3 regions of the Methylibium sp. T29 genome follow, and region 1 is predicted to be linked to each of the others. Evidence: riboswitches for the same ligand, from Rfam matches in the RefSeq annotation. Region 1 holds a riboswitch; each other region holds the start of a gene.
The links. A riboswitch is a leader RNA that binds a small molecule or an ion and turns the genes downstream of it on or off. The one in region 1 is predicted to bind cobalamin.
Positions count from the first base shown of each region.

Region 2: linked by a shared signal. The riboswitch ahead of x551_RS17060 (TonB-dependent receptor) and the one ahead of x551_RS27620 (TonB-dependent receptor plug domain-containing protein) in region 1 are both predicted to bind cobalamin.
Region 3: linked by a shared signal. The riboswitch ahead of x551_RS03995 (bifunctional adenosylcobinamide kinase/adenosylcobinamide-phosphate guanylyltransferase) and the one ahead of x551_RS27620 (TonB-dependent receptor plug domain-containing protein) in region 1 are both predicted to bind cobalamin.

Region 1 covers NZ_AZND01000235.1:44-4,745, forward strand. Annotated here, with positions in the region: partial or broken gene x551_RS18325 (IS630 family transposase) at 342-1,243, shown strand; cobalamin riboswitch at 1,293-1,554, shown strand; gene x551_RS27620 (TonB-dependent receptor plug domain-containing protein) at 1,749-2,309, shown strand; gene x551_RS27625 (TonB-dependent receptor) at 2,391-3,479, shown strand; gene x551_RS18335 (cobyrinate a,c-diamide synthase) at 3,498-4,702, shown strand, end outside.
Region 2 covers NZ_AZND01000194.1:219-5,990, forward strand. Annotated here, with positions in the region: partial or broken gene x551_RS17050 (helical backbone metal receptor) at 1-234, opposite strand, end outside; gene x551_RS17055 (bifunctional adenosylcobinamide kinase/adenosylcobinamide-phosphate guanylyltransferase) at 246-839, opposite strand; gene x551_RS17060 (TonB-dependent receptor) at 850-2,850, opposite strand; cobalamin riboswitch at 2,920-3,167, opposite strand; gene x551_RS17065 (hypothetical protein) at 3,216-3,452, shown strand; gene x551_RS17070 (cell division protein ZapA) at 3,449-3,775, shown strand; RNA gene ssrS (6S RNA) at 3,813-3,994, shown strand; gene x551_RS17075 (EVE domain-containing protein) at 4,028-4,492, shown strand; gene x551_RS27945 (hypothetical protein) at 4,492-4,614, shown strand; gene x551_RS17080 (sulfite exporter TauE/SafE family protein) at 4,581-5,303, shown strand; partial or broken gene x551_RS23655 (GGDEF domain-containing protein) at 5,331-5,772, opposite strand, start outside.
Region 3 covers NZ_AZND01000014.1:18,757-37,178, forward strand. Annotated here, with positions in the region: gene x551_RS03925 (cobyric acid synthase) at 1-478, opposite strand, end outside; partial or broken gene cobS (adenosylcobinamide-GDP ribazoletransferase) at 627-1,898, opposite strand; gene cobT (nicotinate-nucleotide--dimethylbenzimidazole phosphoribosyltransferase) at 1,895-2,953, opposite strand; gene x551_RS03940 (aminotransferase class I/II-fold pyridoxal phosphate-dependent enzyme) at 2,950-3,984, opposite strand; gene cbiB (adenosylcobinamide-phosphate synthase CbiB) at 3,981-4,913, opposite strand; gene x551_RS03950 (DUF1636 domain-containing protein) at 4,889-5,281, opposite strand; gene x551_RS03955 (VWA domain-containing protein) at 5,334-5,879, opposite strand; gene x551_RS03960 (ATP-binding protein) at 6,014-7,111, opposite strand; partial or broken gene cobN (cobaltochelatase subunit CobN) at 7,150-11,009, opposite strand; gene cobW (cobalamin biosynthesis protein CobW) at 11,052-12,113, opposite strand; gene cobO (cob(I)yrinic acid a,c-diamide adenosyltransferase) at 12,165-12,734, opposite strand; gene x551_RS03980 (cobyrinate a,c-diamide synthase) at 12,768-14,090, opposite strand; gene x551_RS03985 (CbtA family protein) at 14,143-14,952, opposite strand; gene x551_RS03990 (CbtB domain-containing protein) at 14,965-15,153, opposite strand; gene x551_RS03995 (bifunctional adenosylcobinamide kinase/adenosylcobinamide-phosphate guanylyltransferase) at 15,286-15,834, opposite strand; cobalamin riboswitch at 15,977-16,244, opposite strand; partial or broken gene x551_RS04000 (Tn3 family transposase) at 16,539-18,422, opposite strand, start outside.

The sequences.
Region 1 (4,702 bases):
AGTAGTTCATTGAACACGGACAGCAAGCGGGCTGCGGTGATGCGGCACGACTCACGGTAGGAAGAACCCTCAACGACACTATGAGCAGGAGGCCCTCGGGCAACCTGCGCACCTAGAGCGAGGCAGCTTCCACGACGGAAAGATGCACGGTGGTGACCAACCCACGGATATCAGTCTGATCCATCGTCGCAGCAACAGACTTGTGCCGCATCACCCCAGGCCGCTTGCCTATGAATCCATCAACAGATTGACTAAAGCGACCATATCAGTGTCCCGTTCCGTTAATGCGTGGCATATGTCTTGCGTCGGCTTTCGGTATCTTTGGGGCAGGAGACTCCGACATGCCGACGGCACGACCGAAGGCTGAACTCGTGCTCACCGAGGCCGAACGTTCTCAGCGGAGTTCGATGGCGCGCTCGCGCTCGATTCCCGCGTCGCTGGCGCTGCGCGCGCGCATCGTGCTGGCTGCGGCCGAGGGCGAGCCGAACAGCCAGATCGCCGAGCGCATGCAGATCACGGGCGCGACGGCCGGCAAGTGGCGAGGCCGCTTCATCGAGCGTCGCATCAACGGCCTGTACGACCGGCTTCGTCCCGGCAAGCCGCGCACCATCGATGACGAACGAGTCGCTGAACTGATCACCAAGATGCTGCACACCAAACCCGCCGGTGGGGCGACGCACTGGAGCGTGCGCAGCATCGCCGCGGAGACGACGATCTCGCCCACGAGCGTTCATCGCTTCGCTACTTCAAGCTGCTGGGCCTTCACCCGCATCGCAGCGAGTCGTTCAAGCTGTCCACCGATCCGTCTTTCATTGACAAGCTGCGCGACGTCGTGGGCCTGTACCTGAACCCGCCCGACAACGCCTTGGTGCTGTGCGTCGACGAGAAGAGTCAATGCCAGGCGCTCGAGCGTGCGCAGCCGCTTCTGCCGATGAGCTTCGGGTATGTCGAGGGCGTCACGCACGACTACGTTCGCCACGGAACAACCACACTGTTTCCGGCCTTGAACGTGCTCAACGGGGCGATCCTGGCCGAGTGCAATCCGCGCCATCGGCATCAGGAGTTCTTGGCCTTTCTGCGCTCGATCGACAAGGCCGTGCCGACCGAGCTCGACGTGCACTGCGTCGTTGACAACTACAGCAGCCACAAGCATCCCAAGGTCAGGGCCTGGGTGGCAGCGCGCCCGCGCTGGCACATGCACTTCATCCCAAGCTACAGCTCTTGGCTGAACCAAGTCGAGCGTCCCGAATCGAGCCCGAGCGTAGGGCTACTTGCTTGATTTTGCGAGTACGGTATACACTAATAGCGTTGGTGCTCGTCAAGGCGTTCCGCTGAGACAGTTCAACGGGAATCAGGGAGGGAATGGCCCGCATGGCCGGCCCCTAACCTGAGCTGCCCCCGCAACGGTAAGCGGACGGCAAGCCATCATGGATCCGGCTTGTCGGCTCGTGACTCAATGCCACTGGGTGTGCATCGCCTCGCGCGATGCGATCTGGGAAGGCGTCACGGGTAGTCTCCGTCAGCCGGATACCGGCCAACGAGGTGGCGCTCCGCGCAGTCGGCGCGCCGTAAGGCGCAAGGCCGCGGGGAAGCGGCAGGGCGCGGTTGGCTCATCTTCTTTCGCCATGACATCGACTGCCTCTGGCCGTGCGCTTCGCGCCGTCGCCGTTCTCGTCCCGTTCTCCCCTCTCTTCGCTTCACCCTGCGCCTTCGCTCAGGCTTCGTCGCCCGCAACCCTCGAGCGGGTCGTGGTCACGGCCAACCGCACGCCGCAACCAATCTCTTCCGTGCTGGCCGACATCTCGGTCATCGACCACGAGGACATCGAGCGCAGCGGCGTCATCGGCGTGGCCGATCTGCTGGCACGCCTGCCCGGCATCGAGTTCGCCCGCAATGGCGGCCCGGGCACATCCACGAGCCTCTTCATCCGCGGCAGCGAAACGCGCCACACCGCGGTCTACATCGACGGCGTGCGCGTCGACTCGCAGTCCACCGGCGGCGCCGCCTGGGAACAGATCCCGCTTGATCAGATCGATCGCATCGAGCTCGTGCGCGGGCCGGCGGCCGCGGTGTACGGCTCCGATGCCGTCGCAGGCGTCGTGCAGCTCTTCACCAAGCGGGGCAGCGGTCCCGTGCGCTCCAGGGCTTCGCTGACGCTCGGCTCCTACAACACGGTGCAAGGGCAGGTCGGGGTCAGCGAGTCGGCCGATGCGCTGAACTACTCCCTGTCCGCTGCGCACGGCCGCAGCGACGGCTTCGATGCCACCAAACCCGGAGCGTTCGGCCACAACCCCGACAAGGACGGCTAGACGCGCAGTTCCGTCCAGGGGCGCGTCGGCTACCAGATCAACGCCGAACACCGCATCGATGCGTCGCTGCTCGCGAGCAAGTTGAAGTCCGGCTACGACGGCTCGGCCACCACCGACGACCAGAACCGCCACACGCTGCGCACCGCCAACGTGGCCTGGCAAGGCAAGTGGAACCCCGACGCGACGACCCGGCTGCAGCTGGGCCAGACCAAGAGCACCTACGAGACGCAGCCCAGCTTCTACCGCACGGAAACCACGCTCGACGACGTCACGCTGCTGCACGAGCGGCGCGTGGGCAGCAACTGGTTCACCGGCACGGTCGAGCGGCGCAGCGACGAGCTGTTCAATCCCGCCACCGCCTTTGGCGCGGCCTTTGGCGGCAAGCGCCATCAGGACGCCATCGGCCTGGGCTGGCGCGGTGACTTCGGCGACCACAGCCTGCAGGCGCATGTGCGCCGCGACCAGGACAGCGAGTTCGGCGGCAAGAGCACCGGCAGCCTGGCCTGGGGCTGGGTGTTCATGCCGCAATGGCGCGTGACGGCATCGGCCGCTACGTCGTTCCGCGTGCCCACGCTGTACCAGCGCTTCAGCGAATACGGCAACGCCTCGCTGGTGCCCGAATCGGGCCGCAACGTCGAGCTGGGCCTGCGCTGGGCCGCCGCGGGCAGCGAGGCCAGCCTCACGGCGTGGCGCAATAAGATCACCAACCTGATCGCCTTCGGCTCGCCGGGAGCCTGCGTCAGCGCGTTCGGCTGCTACCAGATCGTCGGACACGCCCGACTGGAAGGCGTGACGCTCGCGGGCCGCACCCAAGTGGCCGGCCTGACGCTGCGCGGCTCGCTGGACTGGCACGACCCGCGCAACCTCGACACCGACAAGATCCTGCAGCGCCGCGCCAAGCGGCTGGCGACCTTTGGCGCCGAGACGCTGCTGGCCGGCTGGACGGTGGGCACCGAGGTGCAGGCGGCGGGGCTGCGCTACGAGAACGCTGCCAACACGCAGGTGCTGGGCGGCTACGGGCTGGTCAACGTCTACCTCGGCAAGTCGCTGATGCAGGGCCTCACGCTCGAAGCGCGCATCGACAACCTCGCCGACAAGCCCTACGCGCTGGCGCGCAACTACTCGACCGCCGGCCGCAACGGCCAGGTCACGCTGCGCTGGACGATGTGACCGGGTGAGGATCGCGCGATGGCTGCCGCCCTGTTGATCTCCGCCCTGGCCTCGGGCCAGGGCAAGACGCCGGTGGCGGCCGCACTGGCGCGCCTGCATGCGCGCCAGGGGCGCCGGGTGCGCTGCTTCAAGTGTGGCCGCGACTTCCTGGACCCCTTGTGGCTGCAGGCCGCCAGCGGGCAGCCGGTCGATTCGCTGGACCTGTGGATCAATGGCGATGCAGACTGCGCGCGCCGGCTGTTCGCAGCGGCCACCGATGCGGACCTCGTGATCGTCGAAGGCGTGATGGGCCTGTTCGACGGCCAGCCGAGCGCGGCCGACCTGGCCCAGCGCTTCGGCATGCCCGTTGTGGCGGTCATCGACGCGAGCGCGATGGCCGGCACCTTTGCCGCCGTGGCGCATGGCCTGCAGACCTGGCAGCCCGCGCTGCCCTGGGCCGGCGTGCTGGCCAACCGCGTGGGCAGCGCGCGTCACGCTGCGATGCTGCAGACGGCCTTGCGCGAGCCTCGGCACTGGCTGGGCCACCTGCCGCGCAACGAAGCATTCGGCCTGCCCGAACGCCACCTCGGCCTGCGCATGCCGCGTGAATCGGGCGATGTGCTGGCGCGCCTGGATGCCGCCGCCGATGCGCTGGCCACCACCCCGCTGGGGCAGCGCATCGCGTCCGACTGGCCCGTGTGGCAGGCACCGGCCGCCGGGCCGGCCCAGGCGCTGCCGCCCCTGCTGGACGGCTTGCGCATCGCGCTGGCGAACGACGAGGCCTTCGCCTTCGTCTACCCGGCCAACGTCGCCGTGCTGCAGGCCCTGGGTGCGCAGGTGCTGCCCTTCTCACCGTTGGCCGGCGATAGCATGCCGGACTGTGACGCGCTGTGGCTGCCGGGCGGCTACCCCGAGTTGCATGTCGCCGAGCTGGCTGGGCTGACGGATCTGCGGGCGCAGATCACGGAGCATGTCCGCGCGGGCCGCCCGGTCTGGGCCGAGTGCGGCGGGATGATGGCGCCGGCCGAGCGCCTGGTGGATGCTCAAGGACGAACGCACGAGCTCTGGGGCCTGCTGCCCGGCACCGCCGTGCTAGGGCGGCGGCTGGCCGCCCTCGGGTCGCACCAGTTGCAGTTGCCCGGCCACGACCAGGCTGCACTGCGGGGCCACAGCTTCCACTGGTCGCGCTTCGAGACGCCCCTGCCGGCCAGCGCGCACACCGAGCCGGCCCTCGGCATCGCCGC
Region 2 (5,772 bases), on a different contig from region 1:
CAACGTGCCGACGCCGGCCGGCCAATTGGAGAAGCGGTCCGTGCCGACCAGCCGCGCGCAACCGCCGAGCGCGCACACGCTCTCGGTCAGCGAGGGCAGCAGCGTGACGATGCGCTGCGGCGGCACCGGCAGCGTCAGCGTCACACCGCGGTCGTCGCGCAGCTCGATGGGCGCCGCTGCAGCGACGTGCAGGCCCAGCGCCCCCAGCAGCACGAGGACGCAGCACCGCAGCATCGAAGACAGGCTCACGGATCCGCCCGCCTCACCGGCAGCTCGATGCCGGCGACCATCAGCGTGACCCGTGCGCACTGCGCCGCCACTGCCTGGTGCAGGCGGCCGAGGTCGTCGACGAAGCGGCGCGCCTCGGCGCCCAGCGGCGCCAGGCCGAGGCCGATCTCGTTGGACACCAGCACCACCGGCCCGCGCGCCGATCGCAGCGCCTCGCACAGGTCGGCGACGTGGCGGTCGAGTTCGGCGTCGGTCACGGCCGCGCCCTGCATCGGCATGCGCAGGTTGGTGAGCCACAGGCTCAGGCAATCCACCAGCACCATCCGATCCGGCTCGCTGTGGCGCCTCACGGCAGCGGCCAGCTCGCGCGGCACCTCGTCGGTCGCGAGACCGGGCACGCGCTCGGCGCGGTCGTGTCGGTGTCGGGCAATGCGCGAGCGCATCTCGTCGTCGCCCGCCAGTGCGGTGGCCAGCAGCACGGCCGAGCGGCCGGGCAGCGCCAGCCAGTCGGCCGCGCGCGACTCGGCGCAGCGCGACTTGCCGCTGCGCTGGCCACCGAGGATCAACTCGCCTGTCCCGCTGCCCTTCGGATGACCGCGCCGCTCGCCCATGCGCCTCCCGTCAGAAGCTGACCTTGACCGATGCCGCGAAGGTGCGACCCGCCTCCGGGTAGATCGAGGTCGTTTCGCCGCCGGCCGTGCACCCGAAGGCCTGCGTGTAGTACTTGCGGTCCGTCAAGTTGACCACGCCGAGCGCGAACTCCGCCTGCGTCCAGCGATAGGCGTAGCGCAGGTCGGCGGTGGTGCGACCCGGGATGCTGCAGACGTTGGCGAAGTCCGGGCTCTGCGAGGACACGTAGTTCACGATCGCATCGAGCTTGTGCGCCGGCGCGGGCGTCCAGTCGGCCCGAAGGGACAGCGTGCGCTCGGGTGTCAGCGGCACATCCTGGCCGTCGTAGGCGCCCTCGGTGAAACGGGCCCGCCGCAGCGCGCCGTTGACGCGCAGGTTCAGCGCCTCGGTCAGCGCCTGCGCCAGTTCGAGCTCGACACCCTGCCGGCGCGTCGGGTCGAAGTTGACGTTGGCGCCGAACGGCCCGAACGGTCCGACGCCGTTGGGATCGAAGCCGATCTCGTTCTTCAGCGAGCTGCGGTAGACGCGCAGCTCGGCGCTGCGGCCGGCAGCACGCCAGCGCACGCCCAGTTCGGTGTCGCGTGAAGTCTGCGGCCGCAGCGGCACGGCCGGATTGGTGAAGCTGAACTCGTCGACGTTGGCGAGGCGGAAGCTGCGGCCGACCCGGCCGTAGACCGCGCTGTTCTCGGACAGCGGCTGCAGCACGCCCAGTTCCCAGGCGCGCTGGCGGTCGTCGATGCGGTCGACCGTGCTGCTGACCGCCTTCTCGATGCGCTCGGTGCGCACGCCGGCGCTCAGGCGGGTGCCGCCGCTCAGCGTGAGGTCGTCCTTCAGGTAGTAGCCGGTCGAGGACTGCTCGCCCACCGAGCCGAAGGCGCCCAGCACCGTGCGTTCCCATTCGTTGCGATCCACGCCGAACACCACCGCGTTGACGACCGACGCGAACTGCGTGCGGTTGCGCACCCGCAGCGAGTAGTTCTTCGCGTCGACGTCGTAGTCGTAGGCGAAGGCCCCGTTGCGGCTGCGCAGCTCCTTGTCACGCCAGCCGGCGTCAAGGCCGAGTTGCCAGTCGCCGCCGAGATCGGCCTCGGCGAACACGCCACTGCGCGTGTTGCGGATATCGGCGTGGTCGTTCGGTGCGGTGGTCTGGCTCGGGTCGGCGGCATACTGCGCCGCAGTCAGCGCGCCGGGCAGCCCGGTGTCGAGGTCGTCGTAGGCATGCCGCAGGCCGACGCGCAGCCAGTCGTTGCGCCACTGGCCGGTGAGCGATGCGCCCTCCGTCTCCGAACGGAAGTTGTCGCGATGGTTGTCGGTCGTGCGGCGGTTGGCGGCCGCATCCAGCGAGAAGCCACCGGCCTCGAGCGTGGCGTCGGCGCGCAGGTCGCGCAGGCGATCGCTGCCGGCGGCGGCGTACACGCTGGCCCGGTTGCGGCGAGCTGTTCCGTGACCCGCCTTGGTGGTGACGATGATCACGCCGCCCGTGGCGCCCTCACCGTACAGCACGGTGCCGCTGCCGCGCAGCACCTCGATGCGCTCGACCGAATTGATCGGGATGCCGGCCAGCCGCGTGCCGCCGAGGTCGCCCTCGTTGATGCGGATGCCGTCGAGGATCACGACCTGGTTGTTGTCGGACGTGGTGCCGAAGCCGCGCAGGTCGAGGGCGTAGTCGCCACCGCCGTAGAGGTCGAGCCGACCGGGCACGCCGAGCAGCTTCATCACGGCCTCGTTCACCGTGGACACGCCCGAGTCGGCGATGTCCTGGGCGGTCAGCACGCTGACACCGTACGGCAGCGTCGCCGAGTCCTCGACGAAGCGGCTGGCCGTGACCAGCACCGGCGGCAGCTTGCCCGCCTCGGTGACGGGCGCGGATTGCGCGCTCGCGATGCCGCTGGCGAAGCCCAGCAGCGACAGCATCAACAACGGCGCATGCGGCAGCGCCCCGAGGCGAACAGGAATGCGAGGCGCGGTGGCCTCGAAGGGAGTGGCAATCATGGAATGACCAACGATGAAATCGTGCGCGCCAGCTTCCCCGCGGGCGCCCACCTCATGACGCGCCGCTTGCGCAGCACGCCTCCCGTTGGCCGGTATCCGGGCTGGCGGAACGACCCTCGCGACCTTCCCAGAGCCGGAGACTCCAGTGGCATGTGCGCGAGAGCGGAAACGTGAACGCAGGCGTTCTGGCTTCGTCCGCTGACCGTTGCGGGGGCAGCGCAGGCTGAAGGAGCACCCGGTGGGTCCCCCTCCTCTGCTTCCCGTTTAACTGCGCCGGCGTGAACGCCGGCATGAGCACCAACAGCCTGCAGTGTAAGCGCGGCCCGGGCCGCCCCCTACAATCGACGCGTGCAGTGAGGAGAGGCATGGCGACGATCGAAGAACTGGCCGAACGCGTGGAGCGGTTGCTGCTGCGGCACCAGGAACTCCAGCGCACGCACGCGCTGACCCTGGAGCAGCTGGCCGGCGTCAATGCCGAACGCGACTCGCTGCGCTCCCGCCTCGCCGCCGCCCGCCAGCGCGTCGAGGCCCTGCTGGATCGCCTGCCGGCCAGCGAACCGGTCGCCGAGGCCGGCCCGGAGACCGGAAAGACCGCCGAATGAAGCAGCTCGAAGTCACCATCATGGGCCAGAGCTACATCCTCGGCTGCCCCGACGGCGGCGAACGGGCCCTGCTCGAGGCCGTGGGCAACGTGGACCAGGAGATGTGCGCGATCCGCGACGCCGGCAAGGTGCGCGCCCGCGAGCGTATCGCGGTGCTCGCCGCGCTCAACCTCGCCTACCAGCTGGCCGAGCGGCCGCTGGCGGCGGCGACTCCGGCGCGCAGCGCCGGGCAGGCCGCGCCGGACCCTGCACACGGCATCGACATCGAGGCCCTGATTGGGCGCATCGACGAGACCCTCGGGCGCGACGGTCAATTGCTCTGAAACGCCGGTTCGTCAGCGCTGGCGGCGTACACTGATCTCGTCCGTCGCGTTCGCGGGAGTTTTATATTTCCTTGAACCGATGCTCATATGAGCCCGGGCTTGGAACATTGCGAAGCGGGCGTGATCGTCTCGCGTCAGATGAACCCGAAGCTTCGTTGACCTCGCCCACCTGAACTCCCCTGGGTTCAGGAATGCGACTCCCGGTTCGCGGCGGACACCTTTCCCCGTTGCCCTTCCCGACCTGCTGCCGCCATGGCGTACTGGCTGATGAAGTCCGAGCCCGACGAGTGCTCGATCGACGACCTGGCGCGCGCGCCGGGCCGCAAGCTGCCGTGGACCGGCGTGCGCAACTACCAGGCGCGCAACTTCATGCGCGACGATTTCCGGCCTGGCGACGGCGTGCTGTTCTATCACTCGTCGTGCCCGCAGCCGGGCATCGCCGGGCTGGCCGAGGTGGCTTCCGTCGCGCACACCGACGCGACCCAGTTCGACCCGGCGAGCCCCTACCACGACCCCGCCTCGAAGCCCGAGGCACCGCGCTGGTTCGGCGTGGACGTGAAGCTGGTGCGCAAGACGCCGCTGCTGTCGCTGGCCGCGATGCGCGCGGCACCCTCGCTCGCGACGATGCGCGTGCTGCAGCGGGGCAACCGCCTGTCCATCACGCCCGTCACGACGGCCGAGTGGCGCGCGGTGCTCGCGCTGCTGCCGCCGGCCTGATGCTGCTCGCCTGGCCGCTGGTCGTCGAGCTGCTGCTGCTGGGCGCGGCGCCGGCTTCCTGGCCGGCCTGCTGGGCGTCGGCGGCGGCATGGTGCTGGTGCCCTTCATCACGCTGCTGCTGACGCTGAAAGGCTTTCCGTCCGACCTGATCGTGAAGGTCGCGATCGCGACCTCGCTCGCGACGATCTGCTTCACCTCGCTGTCTTCGGTGCGAGCCCATCATGCGCGCGGCGCCGTGCGCTGGGACATCGTGCGCCGCCTCGCACCGGGGATCGTGCTGGGCTCGCTGCTGGGGGCGCAGGTCGCGAAGGCGCTGCCCTCGGCGCTGCTGGCCGGGCTGTTTGCGCTGTTCGTCGGCTTCTCGGCGACGCAGATGCTGCGCGGCGGCAAGCCCACGCCGGCCCGGCAGTTGCCACCCGCGCCCGGACTGTTCGGCGTCGGCGGCGTGATCGGCGCCGTGTCGGCGCTGGTCGGTGCCGGTGGCGCCTTCATGTCGGTGCCGTTCATGACCTGGTGCAACGTGCCGATCCACAACGCCGTGGCGACCTCGGCCGCACTGGGCGTGCCGATCGCGCTGGCCGGCACCGCCGGCTACATCGCCGCTGGCTGGAACCTCCATGGGCTGCCGCCCGGCACGCTCGGCTTCCTCTACCTGCCGGCACTGCTGGTGGTGTCGACCGCCAGCGTGATGACGGCACCGCTCGGCGCGCGCACCGCACATGCGCTCGACGTGCAGCAGTTGCGTCGCGTGTTCGCGCTGCTGCTCTACGCCATCTCCGGCTACATGTTCTGGCGCGCCCTGCAGGGCTGAGCCCGCGTTCCGGCGCGCGCCCTGCGGTCAGCCGACCGTGGCCCCGCCGAAGGCGATGCTGGCCAGCGCCACGTGGTTGCCGCCACGCTGCACGGCCTGCGCCAGCGCAGTCTCGGCGGCGTGCAGCAGACCGGCCTGCGTCTGCGCGGTGTGCGGGAAGCTCGCGAGCCCCATCGACACCGTGAACCGCAGCGCCGCGCCGCCCTTGGGCACGAGCTGCGTTGCGCACTGGCGGCGCATTCCCTCCATGCGGGCATGGGCCGTCGCCAGGCCCATGCCGGACAGCAGCAGCGCGAAGCGCTCGCCCTCGAGACGGCACGGGGCATCCATCGCACGCGTATTGCTGCGCAGCAGCCGGGCCATCGCCTCGAAGACGCGCTCGCGACCGGCGTCGTCATGGGGCGGGCTGCCGGCGGGTGGCGCATCGACGTGGATGTAGACCACGGCGAACTCACGGTGCTCGCGCAGC
Region 3 (18,422 bases), on a different contig from region 1:
CCCAGCGTGCAGTGCCGAGGTTCACATAGTCGTGCGCGGCGAGGTTGATCTCGGCCGGCGAGCCCGCACCCTCGATCACCAGCAGTTCGTGCTGGGCGTGCAGGCGCACGAAGCTTTCGTGCGCCGCGGTCGCCAGGTGGGCGCTGCGCTCGCGCCAGGGCAGGCGCGACAAGTCATCCGCCACGTGACCCTGCAACACCACCTGGCTGGAGGTGTCGCGCTCGGGCTTGAGCAGCACCGGGTTCATGTCCACCGTCGGCGGCACGCGCGCGGCCAGGGCCTGGAAATACTGCGCCGCGCCGATTTCGCCGAAGCCGCCGTCCGGCCCGGGCACCACCCGTGCGTTGTTGCTCATGTTTTGCGCCTTGAACGGCGCCACGTCGATGCCCCGCTGCGCAGCCCAGCGGCACAGCGCGGTGGCCAACAGGCTCTTGCCTGCACCGCTGCTGCTGCCCCAGACCATCAGGCTGCGCGTCATGCAATGCCCCCGCGGAACTGGCGCCTGGCGGCAACGCGACCATTGTCGGCAGCGTCCAGCACTCGCCATGGCGCGGCACGACGGGCCACTGGTCGGCCCGGACGGGCAACGGCTGCGCGCAGGCCAGCCATCGCCGTGCCAGCATCCAACCGGCGTGCGCCACGATGACCACGGGTGCTGCGGGCGCTTGCCAGGCCGCCACGCGCGCAAACAGCTCGTGAAGGGTTTCACCGCCGCCGGGGCGGTGGTGTAGGAACTCTGCACACCAGGCATCGACCTCTTTCCTTGGGATCTGCGACCAGGGCAGGCCGTCCCAGCGGCCGAAGTCCATTTCGAGCAACGCGGGCAGCCGCTCGTGCCGCCAGCCCCAGCGCTGCAGCCATTGCCCGACGGCTGCGCAGCGGAGCAGCGGCGAGGTCAGCACCCGTCGCGGCAGGCCGCGTAGGCGTGCGGCGCGGCGGATGCGGTGCGCCAACCGCTTGGCACGCCGCCGGTCGATGCCGATGTCGGTGCGGCCGATACAGCGGCCCGCCGCTTCCTGTGCTCGCGGGTGTCGCCAGACCCACAACTGTCCGCCAGGCTCAAGCACGGGACCCCCGGTGAACGGCAACCAGGCGAGCCAGGTCAACAGGCCGACCAATTCGACGATCTGCTGCGTGGCGCCCAGCGTGTCGCCGGTGAAACCGCCCAGCCGGTGGTGCAGCCAGCGCGCGCAACACAGCGTGGCCGATGCGCATGCCGCCAGGGCAGACAGGGCCACCCAAAGCGCAGCCGTCCAGGAAGAAGCCTCGGTCCAGACCGTGACCCACACGGCTGCACCGCTGGCGACCCCGACCCAGACCAGCGCGAAGCCCAAGCCGCGGCCGCTCGCCCGCGTGGCCAATGGCTTGGCCTTCGCGTGCTCGGCATCGCCGGCATAGGGCAGACGCCACACCAGCCACACCGGGGCGGCGCGCGACACCGCGTGCGACCAGATCAAGGCCATGGCTGCCCATGCCAGGCCATCGGTCTGCGCGGCGCTCGCCAGGCCCGCCACCGCCGTCACCTTCAGCACCAGGGCCAGCACCAGCGCCACCGCACCGTAGCTGCCGATGCGCGAGTCCTTCATGATGGCAAGCGCGCGTTCGCGGCTCACCGCGCCACCCAGCGCATCGCAGGTGTCGGCCAGGCCGTCTTCGTGGAAAGCGCCGGTCAGCCATACCGTTGCCACCAGGCTGACGGTGGAGGCCACCAGTGGAGGCCACAGCAGCAGCGCGAACCAGAATATCGCCGCTGCCCAGGCCCCGACGCAGGCTCCGACCAGCGGAAAGTGGCGCAGGCAGGCCTGCAGCCAGGCGGGCTCGAAGCCCAGGCGGCGCGGCACCGGCACGCGCGTCAGGAACTGCAGCGCGATGAAGAACAGACGCAGCTCTTGTGTCATCGCGACGGGTCGGCGCCGGGTTCGGGATCGGACTGACGGCTCACGCCGGCCGACTCGAAGCTGGCCATCTCGCCCAGCAGCCGGCAAGCTGAATCGAGCAGCGGCCAGGCCAGCGCAGCGCCCGAACCCTCGCCCAGCCGCAGGCCCAGGGTCAACAGCGGTTGCGCCTCCAGGGCGCGAAGCATCAGCGCATGGCCGGCTTCGTCGGAGCAATGGGCGAAGACGCAGCGCGACAGCACCGTGGGCTGCAGGCGAGCCGCGATGAGAACGGCGCTGCTGGCGATGAATCCGTCGACGACGATCACCCGGCGCTCGAGCGCTGCCTGCAGCACCGCGCCGGACATCATCGCGATCTCGAAGCCGCCGAAGGCCGCCAGTGCGGCGAGCGGTGCGGTCGCTTGGGCGTGACGCGCCAACACGTCGCGCAGCACGCGCACCTTGCGCGCCAGGCCGGCATCGTCCAGCCCCGTGCCGCGGCCGACACACAGCTCGATGGACTGATCCGTTAGGCGCGCCAGCAGCAGCGCCGCGGCCGAAGTGTTGCCGATGCCCATCTCGCCAATGAGCAGCGCGTTGCCAGGCAGGGCCTGCACCACCTCGCGGCCGGCGGTGATGGCCGCAGCGCATTGCGCTTCGCTCATCGCCGGGCCGGCCAGCGCATCGGCGGTGCCGGGACCGATCTTGCGTTGCACCAGGCCGGGCCGGGGCGCGAAGTCGTGGCGCACGCCAGCGTCCACCACCGTCAGGGCCAGGCCATGCTGGCGTGCCAGCACGCTGACCGCCGCGCCACCGGCGAGGAAGTTCTCCACCATCTGCCAGGTCACGTCGCTCGGATAGGCCGAGACGCCTTGCGCTGCCAAGCCGTGGTCGGCCGCAAAGACCACGAGTTGGGGCTGATCCAGGCGTGGGCTGCTGGTACCAAGGATGCAGCCGATCTGGACGGCTAGCGTTTCGAGCCGGCCCAGGGAGCCCAGCGGTTTGGTCTTGCCATCGACACGGGCCTGCAGCGCGCTGCGCAGCGTTGCGTCGTCCAATTCAGGGATGTTGGGGATCATGGGTGCGCCGTTTCGACGGAAGTGGAGACAGGGTGGTGATCGGTGGCCAGCAGCCGCAAGGCGCTGTGCAGCGCTTCGAGCGCCTCCGGCGGCTGCGCCGAAACGCGCATCCAACCCGGCAGGCCAAACGAGGTGGTGTCCCGCACGGCCAGGCCGTGGCGCCGCAGGGCCGCGGGCTGAATCGCGGCCGGCCGGTGCGCGCAAAGAAACGGTGTCACGCTGGGCGCAGGTTGCAGGCCCAGGTCTGCCAGCCCGGCGCGCAGTGAGTCTGTCCAGGTGCGCAGTGTGATGCGCGCATCGGCCAGCCAGGCTTGGGTGGCCGGTTCGGTCCAGCATTCGAGCAAGCCGACGGCGTGGGCACCCAGCGGCCAGGAGGGTTCGGCGGCGTGCAGCGTATCGCACCAGGTTTGCAGTGGCCATGCTGCACCCGCCGGTGCGATGGCATAGGCACCGCGGACGCCCGGCAGGCCCAACGCCTTGTTCGGGCTGTAGAGCCGGAACACGGCATCCTCGGCGTCGCTAGCCCAGCGCGGCGCGCCACTGAGCCGGAGCGGCGCATACGCCGCGTCCAGCACCGTGGGCGTGGCCCCCGGGTCGTGCGGCGGCGCGGCGTCCTGGCCCAGCGGGCTGCCGGGATCGGCGCACCAGCGCAGCGTGGCGGTGGCGTCTTCGGTGCGCACCACGGCGCGGCCGCAGGCCTGTGCCGCCACCGCGTAGTCGCCATAGGCCAGCGCTGGCACGGCAACCGGCCCGGGTGCGAGCCGCTGGCCTACGGCCGTGATGCGCTGGATGAACTCGCTCGCGCTGGCCGCGAGCAGGATGCGTCGCTCGTCGACGCCATGCCACACCGCCAAGCGCTGGCGCAGCGCGTGGTAGCCGGGGTCGGGGTAGCGGGTGGCGTCAGCTCGGGCCAGCGCCTGCACGGCCTGCGGGCAGGGGCCTGCGGCGTTGACGTTGGTGGAGAAATCCCAGCGGACGGGGCCCTGGGCGTCGGGGCCGCCGTGCGGGCGGGCGATGGTGGCCGCCCTCACATCGATCTCCCTGCACAAGCCAGGACCGCTGCCGCCATCGCCAGCCATGCGGCCCGCGAGGCGATGCGCAGCGCTTTGGCCGTGTCGGCAGCCGACGGTGACGGCGACTGCCCGTTCAGTGCATAAACCCCTGGCTTGCGCAAACGCACACCCAGGCGCAGCGCCATCGCGCCCATCGGCCAGCCGCCATTCGGCGACGGCGTGCGCGCGGCTTCGATGCGCAACAGGGGCCAGTCCTGCAAGGCAGGCCACAGCAGCAGCGCGGTCAAGCGCGCCGGCAGCCAAGACAGCAGGTCGTCGGCCCGCGCCGCGAACTTGCCCGCCCATTCGTAGCGATCTCGGTAGCCCCACATCGCATCGGCGGTGTTGGCAAAGCGGTAGACCACCGCGCCGGGCAGGCCCGCGACCGCGAACCAGAACAGCGGTGCCACCACCGAATCGTTCAGATTCTCGGCCAGGGTCTCAATGGCCGTCTCGCGGATCTCGGCTTGGTTCATCGCGCTCACGTTGCGGCTGGCCAAGCGCGACACCCGTTCGCGGCCCGCTTCCAGCGACTGCGCCAGCGCGTGCTCGACCGCCTGAACCTCGTCGCGCAGCATGCGCCATGCGAAGCAGGGTTTGAGCGCCAGTGCGAGCAGCAAGGCGCCGGCTGCCCACGGCAAGGCGGGGACCGCGCTTTCGGCGCCGTGGGCCATGACAGCCAGCGCGGCGGCGATGACTCCCCATGCCAGCGCGCCGCCGATGAACGCCGGCACGCGGCGCCAAGCGCACAGCCGCTGACCGAGCGGCCCGAGCAGCCGGCCCAGCCAGGCAACAGGATGCAGGGCGTTGGGCGGTTCACCGACGGCCGCGTCCAGCGTCCAGGCGACCAGCAATGCGGCGGGCATCGTGCAGTCCACCGGGTTCAGGCCATCACTGCCGGCAGGCATGGCGGCAGCTTGGCAAGGATGCCGCTGCGAAGGCGTTCCGGGCGCTCGTTGCGGGGCAGCGCGCCGTCGGCGCTGTGCGCGTGCAGGCGCGCACAGGCCAGCACCTGCGCGGCAGTTTCTGCATCGGCGGCCAGATCGCCGAAGTAGTACGTGGGCTTGCCTGGGGCTTGCAGCGCAACCGTGCAGGATCGGGCGCAGCCGCTCATGCAGGCGATGCCGCGCACGTGCAGGCCGGCAGCCCGGCCTTCGGTTTGCAGGGCCTGGACGGCCTCGAGCAAGGCCTGGCCGGAGGGCGGCAGCTCGCGCGATGCGCCTGCGGGCCGACAGGTGGTGCAGACGATGATTTCGGTGACGGGTGCGGTGGGCATGGGGTACGGTGCTTCAGGGCTCAAGAGGGCTCTTCAGGGTTCCATTCAGGGCTCATTCAGGCCGGCTTGCCCGGCGGTGTTCCGCACCCCAGCGCATCGCCCAGGCGGCGCAGCGGCCGATGGCGCGCGCCGGTTCGTCGAAGTCGACGATGACGATGCGTTGCGCGGCCTGGGGTGCGGCCGGTTGTTCCAACGTGCGGCCATCGGTCAACAGCCACAGCCACGATTCGGCTGGGCCGTTGCGGCGCGCGGCGCGGCGCAGCACCTGCTCGGCCTGAGCCAATGCATGCGTCAGCGGTGTGCCACCACCGCCGCCCAGAGGCCGCACCTGCGCACCGCCGGCGGCACGCGCCCGGCCGGGTGGCAGCCGCAGTTCCACGCCCTGGCCCCCGAAGCACAGCAGTGCCACGTCGTCGCCGGCGCGCGCCGCCTGCTCGATCAGCCACGTGGCATGCCCCTTGGCCAGCGCCAGCCGCCCGCGCTGGCGCATCGAGCCCGAGGTGTCGAGCACGATGAGGTGCAAGCGGGCCGGTTGCGCGACCCGCAGCGTGTGGCGCAGGTGCGCCCGTTGCAGCGGCTGCGGGCCCTTGGCGAGCAAGCTGGGTAGCCAGGCGATCGCGGCACATGTTTGCCTCGCGACGTGGCGCGTTGGGGCTGCCGGCCGCAGATGAGGAGGCGGGGCGGGCCACCGCAGACCGCCTTGCCCTGGGCGCGGGTGGCGGCTGCGGTGGCTCAGGCTTTTTTTTCATGCCAGCCTCCCAGAGACAGCACGCGCGTGGTGGCTTCGGGGCGCGGCGGCAGCGCGCCCCAATCTCCCTCCGGTGCCGGGTTGGCCGGTGGGTCGCGATGTAGGCGGTCGGCACGCTGATTCGCTGCCATCGGTGGCGCTGGATGCCGGTCCGCTTGCGGCTTCGGCGCAGAGGCGCCCGTGCCCTCCGTCCGGCGGTGCGCCAGAGCCAGTTCCGCCACCGCATCCACATCGGCCGGCGTCACCTCGGTGCGGCCCTCGAAGGCCGCCAGCGCACGCGCCGCGCGCAGCATCACCAGATCGGCCCGCATGCCGTCCACGCCCGCGGCCAGCGCGCAGCTTGCGGCACGGTGCAGCACCGCATCGGGCCAGGTCAAACGCGGCAGCGCCGCACGCGCGGCGGAAATGGCATCGGCCAGACGGGCTTGCTCGCCAGCATGCTGTTCCGCCGCCGCGAGCGGGTGCTCATCGAAGCCCAGGCGGGCACGCAGAATCGCCGTGCGCTGCTCGGCGTTGGCCGGGTTGACCAGCGCCACCGACAGGCCGAAGCGGTCCAGCAGCTGCGGGCGCAGGTCGCCTTCTTCAGGGTTCATCGTGCCCACCAGCACGAAGCGTGCGGCATGCTGCTGCGAGATGCCGTCGCGCTCGACGGTGTTGACGCCGCTGGCGGCCACGTCGAGCAGCGCATCGACCAGCGCATCGGGCAGCAAGTTGACTTCATCGACATACAGCACGCCGTGGTGGGCGCGCGCCAGCAGGCCGGGTGCGAGGCGCAGCCGGCCGTCGCGCAGCACGTCTTCCACGTTCAGCGTGCCCACCAGTTGCTCCACGCTTGCAGCCAGCGGCAGCGTGATGAAGGGTGCGGGAAGTGACGGGGACACCGACGGCAGCAGCGCTGCCAGCGCCCGTGCGGCAGTGGACTTGGCGGTGCCGCGCGGGCCGCTGATAAGCACGCCGGCGATGCCCGGGTCGATGGCCGCGAGCAGCAGCGCTCGTTGCAGCTCAGGCTGACCAATCAGCGCGCTGAAGGGGAAGGCCGCTTGGGTGGCGGCCTCGATGGTCACGGTGGATGTGCCGGACATGGATGCAGCAGTCGATGCGGGTGTCATGCCGGGAGTCATCAGAGAGGCCCTTCGCCGTGTTCTTCGAGCCGGCGTTCCAGCGCCAGCAGGTGGTGTTCGATGCGCTCGCGATGATCGCCAGGCGCTTGCCACAGCCCGCGCTGCATCGCATCCAGCAGCCTCTCGCCGATGCCGCGCAGCGCCAGTGGGTTGTGCTGCTGTAGGAACTCGCGCGTAGCGTCGTCGTGCAGGTAGGCGTCGGCCACCAGCGCGTACTGGTGGTCGCCCACCACGCCGGTGGTGGCGCCGTAGGCGAACAGGTTGTCCACCGTGGTGGCGATCTCGGACGCGCCCTTGTAGCCGTGACGGCGCACGCCATCTAGCCACTTGGGGTTGACGGCGCGCGCGCGCACCACACGCGCGACCTCCTCGCGCAGCGTGCGGATGCGCGGCGACCCCGGCACGCTGAAATCGCCGTGGTACAGCGCCGCCGGAGCGCCAGCCAAGTGCTGCACTGCCGCTGCCATGCCGCCCTGGAACTGGGCGTGGTCGGCAGCGTCGAGCACGTCGTGCTCGCGGTTGTCCTGGTTGTGCAGCACCGCGTCGAGCCGTGCCAGCCGCTGCTCGAAGGGCTGACGCGCGGCAGCGCCGTGCCCGCCCTGCCCGTAGGCGAAGGCACCGGCCTGCAGGTAGGCCTGAGCGATGTCGGTGCCGTCTTGCCACCGCCCGCTGTTCAAGACCTCCTGCACGCCCACGCCGTAGCCGCCCGGGCGTGGGCCGAAGACGCGCCAGGTGGCCTGGCGTTGCGCGTCGTCCTCGCTCCGGCCGGCAGCCCGCGCCTCGGCGGCTTCGCGCTGCACGCGGGCGCGGATCGGGTTCACGTCGTCAGGCTCGTCGGCCTCGCTGATGGCGGCCACGGCGCGCACGGCGGTGTCGAACAAGTCGATCACGTTCGGGAAGGCGTCGCGGAAAAAACCCGACACGCGCAAGGTCACGTCCACCCGGGGCCGGTTGCGGATAGCCATCGGCAGCACCTCGATGTCGATCACCCGCGCACTGCCGTCGGCCCACTTCGGCCGCACGCCGAGCAGCGCGAACGCCTGCGCCACGTCTTCACCCCCGGTACGCATGGTGCTCGTGCCCCAGACCGACAAGCCCACCGCGCCAGGCATCTCGCCATGGTCCTGCAGGTGGCGTTCGATCACCCGTTCGGCGGCGGCCGCGCCCATTGCGTAGGCAGTAGGGGTGGGCACGGCGCGGGTGTCCACCGAGTAGAAATTGCGCCCGGTGGGCAGCACGTCGGGCCGGCCGCGCGACGGCGCGCCGCTGGGGCCGGGTGGCACGAAACGGCCGGCCAGGCCGCGCAGCAGTTGCGCCATCTCCTGCGGGCCGCAGGCGTCGAGCCGTGGGCGTAGCACCTCGCGCAGCCGTTGCAGTACCGGCGCGGTGTGGGGCCAACCCGTGTCGTCGAATGCCTCGGGCACAGCGCCGGCGCTCGCTTGATCCGCCAATACGTGATCTGCCACCACGTGCTCCGCCACCATGCCCGCGGCCAGCAATTCCAGCCGCTCACGTGTGTGGCCGGCGTGGCGCCACGCCTCGGGGCTGAGCTCCTGCAGAAGGTGCGGACGCGGGCCGCTCCACGGCGCGGCCCAGTCGGGGCTGAGTGCGTTGAAGCCGTCCACGCCCTCGATCTGCAGGTCTTGCGCCAGCGCCACCAGCAGGCTCTGCTGGCCTGCCGCTTTGCCTCCGGAAAACGCGCCAGCGCGATCAGCGTGTCGACGCGCTGGCGTCCCTGCGGCGAGCTGCCGAGGGTGTGCAACCCGTCGCGGATCTGTGATTCCTTGATCTCGCACAGGTAGGCGTCCAGGCGCTCGAGCAAGCCTTCACGCGCTGTGTCATCGGCGGGCCGCGTGACACCCAGTTCTTCGTGCAGGCCTTCGCGCAGAACCCGGTCGAGCATGTCTTCACGCAGCCGCCGTGCGCGCCGCGGGTCGAGCGACAGGGCCTCGTAATACTCGTCCATCTGCCGCTCGAGCTGTTGCAGCGGGCCGTAGGTTTCGGCGCGCGTCATCGCCGGCATCAGGTGGTCGATGATGACGGCCTGGGTGCGCCGCTTGGCCTGGCTGCCTTCGCCGGGGTCGTTGACGATGAAGGGGTAGAGGTGCGGCAGCGGGCCGAGGATGGCATCAGGCCAGCAGGCCGCACTCAGTGCAACGCTCTTGCCCGGCAGCCATTCGAGGTTGCCATGCGTGCCCACGTGAACCACCGCATCCACCTGGAAGGCGCGGCGCAGCCAGAAGTAGAAGGCCAGGTAGTGGTGCGGCGGCACCAGATCGGCGTCGTGGTAAGTCGCCGCCAGGTCCATGTCGCGCCCGCGGGCCGGCTGTATGCCAACAAAGACGTGGCCGAAGCGCAGCCCGGCAATCATGAAGCGGCCGCTGCGCAACGTTGGATCGTGCTCGGGCGCGCCCCAGCGCGCGATGACGGCGGCGCGGCTGTCGGTGGGAAGCCGATCGAAGTCTTCCAGGTAGTCGGGCAGGGAGAAGCTCTGCGCGGCCGGGCGTGCGTCGTTGGCGCTGTGGTCGTTGGTGATGCCGCGCAGCAGCGCGGCGATCAGGGCATCGCCGCTGTCAGGCAGATCGCCACAGGCGTAGCCGGCAGCCTGCAAGGCCCGAAGAACGGCTACGGTGGAAGCCGGTGTGTCCAGCCCCACGCCGTTGGCGATGCGCGAATCGTCGATGGGGTAATTGGCAAGGATCAGCGCGATGCGCTTGTCGGCATTGGGCTTGTCGCGCAGCACGCACCAGCGGCGCGCGAGTTCGGCCACGAAGGCCATGCGCTCGGGCTCCGCTTCGTAGCGGATCACGTCGAGCTGGGTGTGCTCGCAGCGCCAGGCCAGCCCCTTGAAGCTGATTGCGCGAGTGAGGATGCGGCCATCGACCTCGGGCAGCACCACCTGCATCGCCAAGTCGCGCGGCGCCAGGCCGTGCGGGTCGGCCAGCCACTGCGCTTGCGAGCAGCCGGCGGTGATGAGTTGGAGCACAGGTGCGTCACCGGCCAACGCGGCGGATGAAGTGTCGCCGTCGCCATGGGTGCCGCCATCGATAGCCGCCACGGCGAAGTTCGTCGCGTTCAGCACGATGGCCACGCGGTGCTCAGCCACCAGGGCTTGCACTGCCGCATGGCTGTCCGGGTTCTTGAGTGAATCCACTGCGAGCGCCAGCGCGTTCAGGCCGGCGGAGGCCAGCGCACGCAGCATCGCATCGAACACCGCCGTGTTGCCGGCTTGCAAATGCGCGCGGTAGAACAGCAGCAGTGCCACCGGCGCACCGGATGTCCACGCGGACCGGCTGGCAGCATCTTGCGGTCGATAGTGCACCGCCGAAGGCAAGGGGACCGGTAGCGGCGGCCGGCCGCCCAGGCCGAACGCGGCATGGCCGATGAGCGAGAAGAAGGCCTGCGCGTTGTCGCGCCCGCCTTCGCGCAGGCAGCGCCACAAATGCCGGCAATCGTCTTGCGGTGCGGAGCTACGCAGCAGCAGCTGCGTGTCTTCGAAGGCATCGCCCGAGAACATCGCCAACCACAAGCCGCGCTCGCGTGCCAGCGAGGTCGCGCGCTCCACCACGTAGGCCCAGTCGCTCGGGCTGCCCAAGTGATCGATTACCAGCACGCGGGCATGGCGCAGCACATCATCGACGTACAGGTCCACCGAGGCCGGCTGGCGCAGCCACATCAGGTTGGCCAGGCGCACGCTGGGGTAGTCGGGGCCGAGCTGCGCCGCGACGTCGGCCAGCAGCGACAGGGTGGTGTCGGCGGCGCTCAGCACCACCACCGAGCCGGGCGTCTGCGCCACCCGCACCACGCCCTGGCCACCGTCTTCAATGTGGCCGCCGGGGCGGGTAGACAGCAGGTGCATGGGCTGCTTAAAGTGGCTTCGATGGCTTCGGGGTTGGGTGCGTCAGGCTGCAGCGGTCGCCGCCAACTCACCGTCCAGTTCGGCCTGCAAGACCGCCGCATCCAGCTCGGCACCGATCAAGACTAGGCGCGACTGCCGGGTTTCGTCGACGCGCCAGGGCCGATCGAAATAACTGTCGAAGCGCGAGCCCACGCCTTGCACCACCAGCCGCATTGCAGCGCCGGGCAGCGCGACGAAGCCCTTGGCGCGGTAGATCTCGTGGCGCTCGACCAGGCTGCGCAAGGCGACCAGCAGGCGTTCACGGTCGGGGACTTGCAAGCTCACCGAGACCGAGTCGAAGGCGTCGTGGTCGTGGTCCTCCTCCTCGTCGTGGTGGGTCTTGCGCTGGTCGATCGCATCTTCCACCGCGCGCTCCAGGCCCAGCAGCACACCCAGGTCGATGCGACCGTGCTGTGCATGCACCAGCTTCACGCCGGGCGCGGTTTCGATGCGGATGGTGGCTTCGACGCCGGCCAGGGCGGCGGCGTCCAGGCCGTCCGTCTTGTGCACCACGACCAGGTCGGCGGTGGCGAGCTGGTCTTCGAACAGTTCGGCCAGCGGCGAGTCGTGGTCGAGGTTGCCGTCGGCACGGCGCTGGGCATCCACCGCCACCGGGTCGTCGGCAAAGCGGCCAGCGGCCACGGCGGGCGCATCCACCACCGTGATCACTGCATCGACCGTGAAGGCGTTGCGCAGCGCCGGCCACTGGAAGGCCTGCACCAGCGGCTTGGGCAAGGCCAGGCCCGAGGTCTCGATGACGAGGTGGTCGATCTGCTCGCGCCGCGCGGCCAGTTGTTCCATCACCGGCGCAAATTCTTCCTGCACGGTGCAGCACAGGCAGCCGTTGGCCAGCTCGAACAACTGCCCGTTGGGCGCGCCGGCCTCGTCGCAGCCGATGCCGCAGCCGCGCAGCAGTTCACCGTCGATTCCGAGCTCACCGAACTCGTTGACGATGACGGCGATGCGTCGGCCCTGGGCGTTTTGAAGCAGGTGGCGCAGCAGGGTGGTCTTGCCGCTGCCGAGGAAGCCAGTGACGATGGTGGCGGGGATCTTGCGGGTCTGCATGGTGCGGTTCCTGGAGGTGTTGGTTGGGTGCGGGTCGTGGTGGTGAGGCGATCAGTCCTCGATGCCACGCTGCGCCGGCACGCCGGCTTTGAAGTGGTGCTTGATGAGCGTCATCTCGGTCACCGTGTCGGCCAGGGCGATCAGCTCGTCCGGCGCGTTGCGGCCGGTGAGGACCACATGCACGTGCGGCGGTCGCTCGCGCAGGCAGGCCAGCACAGGCTCGAGCGGCATCCAGCCATAGCGCAGCGGGTACATGATCTCGTCGAGCACCACCATGAAGTGCTCGCCCGCGCGCACCGTGGCCTCGGCCCGGGCCCAGCCGGCGCGGGCCAGCTCGGCCGAATGCTCGAGGTCGCGGCTCTTCCAGCTGAAGCCGTCGCCCAGGCCTTCTATGGGCATGCCCAGTTGCTCGAACAAGCGGTGCTCGCCGAAGCGCGCCGAGGGCACTTTCATGAACTGATAGACCTTCACCGTTTTACCTCGACCGAAGGCGCGCAAAGCCAGGCCGAACGCGGCCGTGCTCTTGCCCTTGCCGGTGCCGGTGTGAACGATGACCAGGCCACGCCGCTCGCCTTGTGGCTTGGGCGTGTCACGCAGCAGAGGTGGGGCTTCGATGTCCATGGTTGCGGGGCGAGTTGCGGCAGCGGCCGGCGATTAGGGTTTGAACAACGCAGCGACGGCCGCCGGATTGCTCGGGAAATACAGGTGCATGAACGACGCGAACAGCCGCCCTTTGCGGAACACCGGTTCAGGCTGGCCGTGGTGCCGCTGGGCCTGCGTGTGCAGCGCGGCAGGCAAGCGCACGTCGATGCGCGCGTGGTGGAAGGTGTGCCCACGCACCTCGCCTTCGGGCAGCGCCAGGCTGTGCATACCGAGGTTGACGAGGCGGTCCGCCATTGCCCCTTGGCCGGGCAGCAAGCCCAGCATCGGCGCTCTGTGGCCAGCGGCGTCGGTGAGCGACTCCAGCAGCGCCAACATGCCGCCGCACTCGGCCACCAGCGGCCGACCGGCCGCGTGGTGGGCGCAGATGGATTCGCGAGATGCGGTGTTGCCCGCCAGCGCTGGCAGGTGCAGTTCGGGGTAACCGCCGGGCAGGTACAGCGCATGGGCCCCGGCCGGCACCGGCTGGTTGGCCAGCGGAGAGAAGAAGCACAGCTCGGCACCCAGGGCACGCAGCGTGTCGAGGTTGGAGCGGTAGAGGAACGAGAAGGCCGCGTCCCGGGCAATGGCGATGGTGACTCCGGCCAACGTGGACGGCAGTGCTGCCGATGCCGAGGTTGGAGGCGCGTCGAAGTCCACGGCCGGCGGCATCGGCAGCGCGCCGCTGTCGCCCAGCGCCTGGGCGGCGGCCGCGATGCGCTGGGCCATGTCGCCCACCTCGCCAGCCTGAACCAGACCCAAGTGGCGCGATGGCAGCGCGTAGTGCTCGCCGCGGGGCAGCGCGCCGTACCAGGCAATGCCGGCAGGCAGGCTCTCGTGCAGCATCTGCGCGTGTCCGGCGCTGCCCACGCGATTGGCCAGCACGCCGGTCAGCCGCAAGCCCGGGCGGTAGGTGGCCAGCCCGTGGGCTACGGCGCCGAAGGTTTGCGCCATCGCCGAGGCATCGATCACCGCCAGCACTGGCAACCCGAAGTGCAGGGCCAGATCGGCACTCGACGGCGTGCCATCGTGCAGACCCATGACGCCTTCGACCAGGATCAGGTCAGCCTGCGCCGCCGCGCTGTGCAGCAGCCCGGCGCAGTGCGCGGCGCCGCCCATCCACAGGTCGAGTTGCTGCACCGGCGCGCCGCTGGCGCATTCCAGCACCATCGGATCCAGGAAGTCGGGACCTGTCTTGAAGACGCGCACGCGCCGGCCCTGGCTGCGGTGCGAGTGCGCCAACGCGGCGGTGACGGTGGTCTTGCCCTGGCCCGAAGCCGGGGCCGTGACCAGCAAGGCCGGGCATGGACGCGCCTCCAGGCAGGGGGAAACAATCATGGTCGAGAAGCCAACAGACAAGCTCGGTCCCTTGACATGATCTTTCCGGGGGTCACCGCGCTGCTTCAGCCGCGCTGGCCGATGCCGGGTTCGATGCGCCCAATACAACAAGCAAGTGCGGCTTCAACCAGCGCGCGAACAGCGGGCCCGCGACTGCGGCCATCGTGAACCAGAACGACAGCGAGGCCCAGGTGGTGGCCCAGATGAAGTCATGCCCCAGCTTCAGCAGGCTGGCATGCGCTTCGCCGCTGTAGCCGGCGAGCGCGTCGCCTTCGAGTTCGGGCGCTCCGACGACGAAGGGCACGGCCAGCAGCACCGCAGCGACCGGCCAGCGCCAGCGAGACGATGCGAAGCCGAGCGTCGCGAACGCAGAGGCCGAACACACCACTGCCAACAGCCACCAGGCCTGACGCGCGTGCAGCGGCGCGACCTCCATGCCCGGCACTTCGGCCGGCAAGCCGAGCGAGGGCCACAGATGCAGGCTCAGCCAACCGGCCGCGGATACCACCGCCGCGACCCGCAGTGCCGGAGTGGCGTTGCCACGCTTCCAGACCCACAGCGCCATCACCACGAATACCAGCAGCGCCAGGCTGAAGGCGTGCAGCACATTCGCCACCCACGTCCAGGTGCTGCGCTCGGTGCCAGCAGCGGGCTCCCAGGCAGCGTCATCGTGATGGTGTTCATTCTCGGCAGCGGCAGCATGTTCGTGCGCCACCGCCGCCACCGGCGCGGCTTTTTGGTCTTCGAACACCTCGGCGGCCAGGATGAGGGGCACCGCCTGCCAGCGCTGCACCGCGAACTGCACGCTGCCGACGAACAGGGCTGCGACTAGCGCACACCAGATCAAACGTTGGAACAACATGGCAGTCTCCTGTCAGTGGCAGGGTTTGACGGTGATGTGGCGCACGTCGTGCGCAGCGTTGTGCGCCAGCGGACTGTCGGCAAACGCGACGCCGTACAGCACCGCCATGCCGAGTGCCCCGGCAGCAGCGAGTTGGCGCAACACACCGCGCACCGCGGTGTGGGTGGGCGTTGAAGCGGGAACGTAGGTCGGCATGTTCATGAATGGTTCCTTGGGTGAGTGGGCTGGCGGGCTATTGCGACCGTGGCACTGCGCCCCTGGGCGCCCCGGTGTTTGTGTGTTTCGACCCGCAGGCGGGTAGCAGCGCGCAGCAACGCAAAGCGTTGGTCGCGGTCATTCCTTCACCTTCATCTCGATGCCGGCCACCATCAGCGTGACGCGCTCGCAGAAGGTGGCCACGAGCTGGTGCAGTGTGCCCAGCGCATCAAGATAGCGGCGCACCTCACTGCCCAGCGGTGCCACGCCCATGCCGATCTCGTTGGACACCAGTACCACAGGCCCCATTGCATTGCGCAGGGCATCGCACAGGTCCGCCTGCTGCTGAAGCCAGGTCGGCTCATCCAGCCGCGGCCCCACCATCGGCATCAATCGCTGCGTCAACCACACGGTCAGGCAGTCGACGATCACGAGCCTCTGGGGTGCGCACCACTCGCGCAACGCAGCCGGCAGATCGTCTGACACTTCCAGGGTCTGCAGATCCGGGACGTGCAACGCGCGCTGCTCACGGTGACGCGCGATGCGTTCGCGCATCTCGTCGTCACCGGGCGTTGCCGTCGCGATCAACAGCGCGCGTTGCCCGGAAACTTGCAGCCAGTCTTTCGCGCGCAACTCCGCACAACGAGACTTGCCGCTCTTGCCGCCGCCGAGGATCAGCTCGTGCATGTGCAGGCCTCAACGCCCACAGCAGCGCAGCATGACGAAGGCCGAATGCGACCTGAAGAGAATACGAGCCATGATGGAACCGCCGTGCCAACCGTGCTCGCCCGCTTCCCCGCGGGCACGCACCTCAAGGTGCGCCGTCTACACGGCGCACCGCCTCGTTGGCCGGTATCCGGGCTGGCGGAGACGACTCGTGTTCCCTTCCCAGGCGACACCGCTTTCGCAGCGCGCACCCAGTGGGTTGTAGACACGAGCGGTGAGCACAAGGCTCACGTCCGCTTACCGTTGCGGGGGCAGCTCAGGTTGGGGCGGTGCCGCAGATCCGCTTTGAACTACGGCGCTGCCCTTCCTGATTCCCGTTGAACTGCTTTGGCTGGAAAGCCAAAGCGAGCACCAACGCCTTCATGATAGCGGAAGGCCTTTAGTCGTGACCGCGGTCGGTAGCTGGATCCTCACGCAATCTTATCGACGATGTGTCTCGAGTCCCCATGGATGCGCATCTACTTGGTGGCGCATTACACCAAGGCTTTCGGCACACGGCGCCTTCTGAGTCCACTTCCGGGCGCTTCTTTGAATGCTTTGGATTACAGCTCGGGGTCGTCAGCTGCACAAAGCGCGGCCCCAGCCGACGGGTCAGCGCATCGCCCCTTTGCCGACGTTCCACGTCCGCAGCCGGTTCCGGTTCGGTCCACCAGCGGGGTCACGCTTCATCGGTCAGGCTGGGCTGCCACCCTGCCGGCAGCGCGCTCGACCAGCACGTCCGCATACCTCTCGAGGTTGAACCTGAACGTGCCGCGGAAGTTGATGTGCGAGAAGTGCGCCGGCCCGATTCGCCGCAACCAGTCCTCCTCGATCCCGACGCCATCACCTTTGAGGCGGGCCACGACGCCGTCCATGCGGTTCGTGTTCCAGGCCAGCACGATGTTGGTCAGCAGCGCATGAGCGCCTGAGATGGCCACCATCTCCTGCCGCCGCCGGCCTCGGTCATGCGCCACGTGTCCGCCGTGGATCGCTCGTTGCAACTGGTGCACCGATTCGCCTCGGTTGAGCAGCGTGTGAATCTCGCGCCGATAGTCCGGGATGGCCAGGTAGTCGCACAAGAACAGCGTTCGCAGCAAGCGCCCCAGGTGTTCCGCGGCGCGATGCAGCGGATCGCCGACGGCGGCCGAGCCCAGGCCGTGGATGGCATGCGCCGCAGAAACCTTGCCGGCCCGAATGGAGGCGACCAGGCGCACCAGGTCGTCCCATCCACGCTCGATCGCCTTGACCGATATCCTGCGCACGGTGACGACTTCCAGGCTCTCCGGCACCGGCCACCCCCTGGGCACGAACAGCTTGCGCTCCCTCAGGTCCTGCAGACGCGGGCACAGGTCGAAACCCAGCAGCTTGGCGATCGCCATGGCCACGTTCGTGACGCCATGCGTATCCACGGCCAGCAACGAGATGCGGATGCGGTCCTCGGCGCGGTTGTGCTGCTCGACACCCTCGACGGCCACGCCGGCCTGTCGTTCGTTCAGCACAATGGGCTGGTCGTAGAACAAACCCCAGCGGTCGCGAACGTGCGTGTACATGCCGGCGGCATACGTGCGCCGCCGCGGGTCCACCCGTGCTGTCCACAAGTGCCGGCTGGCGTCCAAGGCCATCATGTCGGCCGAACCCTTGCTGCCGTCACCCCACAAAGCGGCGATCGGCACGGCGTTCTGGTACTCCGAGACACGTTCGTTGGCCCGGCGCAGCCTGCCGCTGAACTCAATGGCCCGCATCGCCGTGGCGATGTGCGCCGCGTCGATGCCCGGGATCATCGAGCCCACGCCCTTGGCGTCGATGTCGGTGCCGTGGGCAAGGAGGGCGCCATAAGCGGCCAACAGCTCGTTGCTTGACGAGGGTCGGCGGGCCAGCAACGCCTCGCTGAAATGCGTCGCCGCGTCGACCTCCATCAGTAGGTCTGGAAGCTGCACCTGGCCAATGTGTTTGAAGACGGCCTCCCTTGTCTTTCGCGGCTCGACCTCTTCGTCCAGCGGACGAATCGGCGGCAGGTGCAGCAGCTTGTCGGCGCCGATCTCCACGTGTCCCTGATCGGCGGCCTCGGCCAGCGCCGACAGGCCCACGGACATGCCGGCCAGGATAGGCTCCAGAAACGCCATCGCCTGCACCGGCAGGCCGAGGATCTGATGGTGTTGTTCCCTGGTGCTTGTCCAGTCTTTGTCCGCCAGGAGCATCGATTCGCGGGCGCGGAAGGTGATCGAATGGTTCACCCAGGCGCTGCCACGGCGCAGGCTCTTGCGCAGGGCCATCATCGTGCTGGCCTCGAATGCGCGGTAGCGGGATTGTGGATCCAGGTCGCTGACGATTGCGCTCCAGGCCGCACCCACCGGTGGCAGCTCGAAATCCGGTGGGACCTCTTTGGTGTTCAGCGCCTGCAACATCGACCAAGCTTGCCACTGTTCGTAGCCGGTGTCCCCGGGCGTCCCAGCAAAGTCAATGTCGCGCAGACCCGCCAGGTGGGCGTGAACGCGGCGGCTGTCTTCTGCCAGCGCCCTGCGCACCTGCGAGGCAAAGGTGGCCATGGATACGTCGCCGATGTCGTCCAA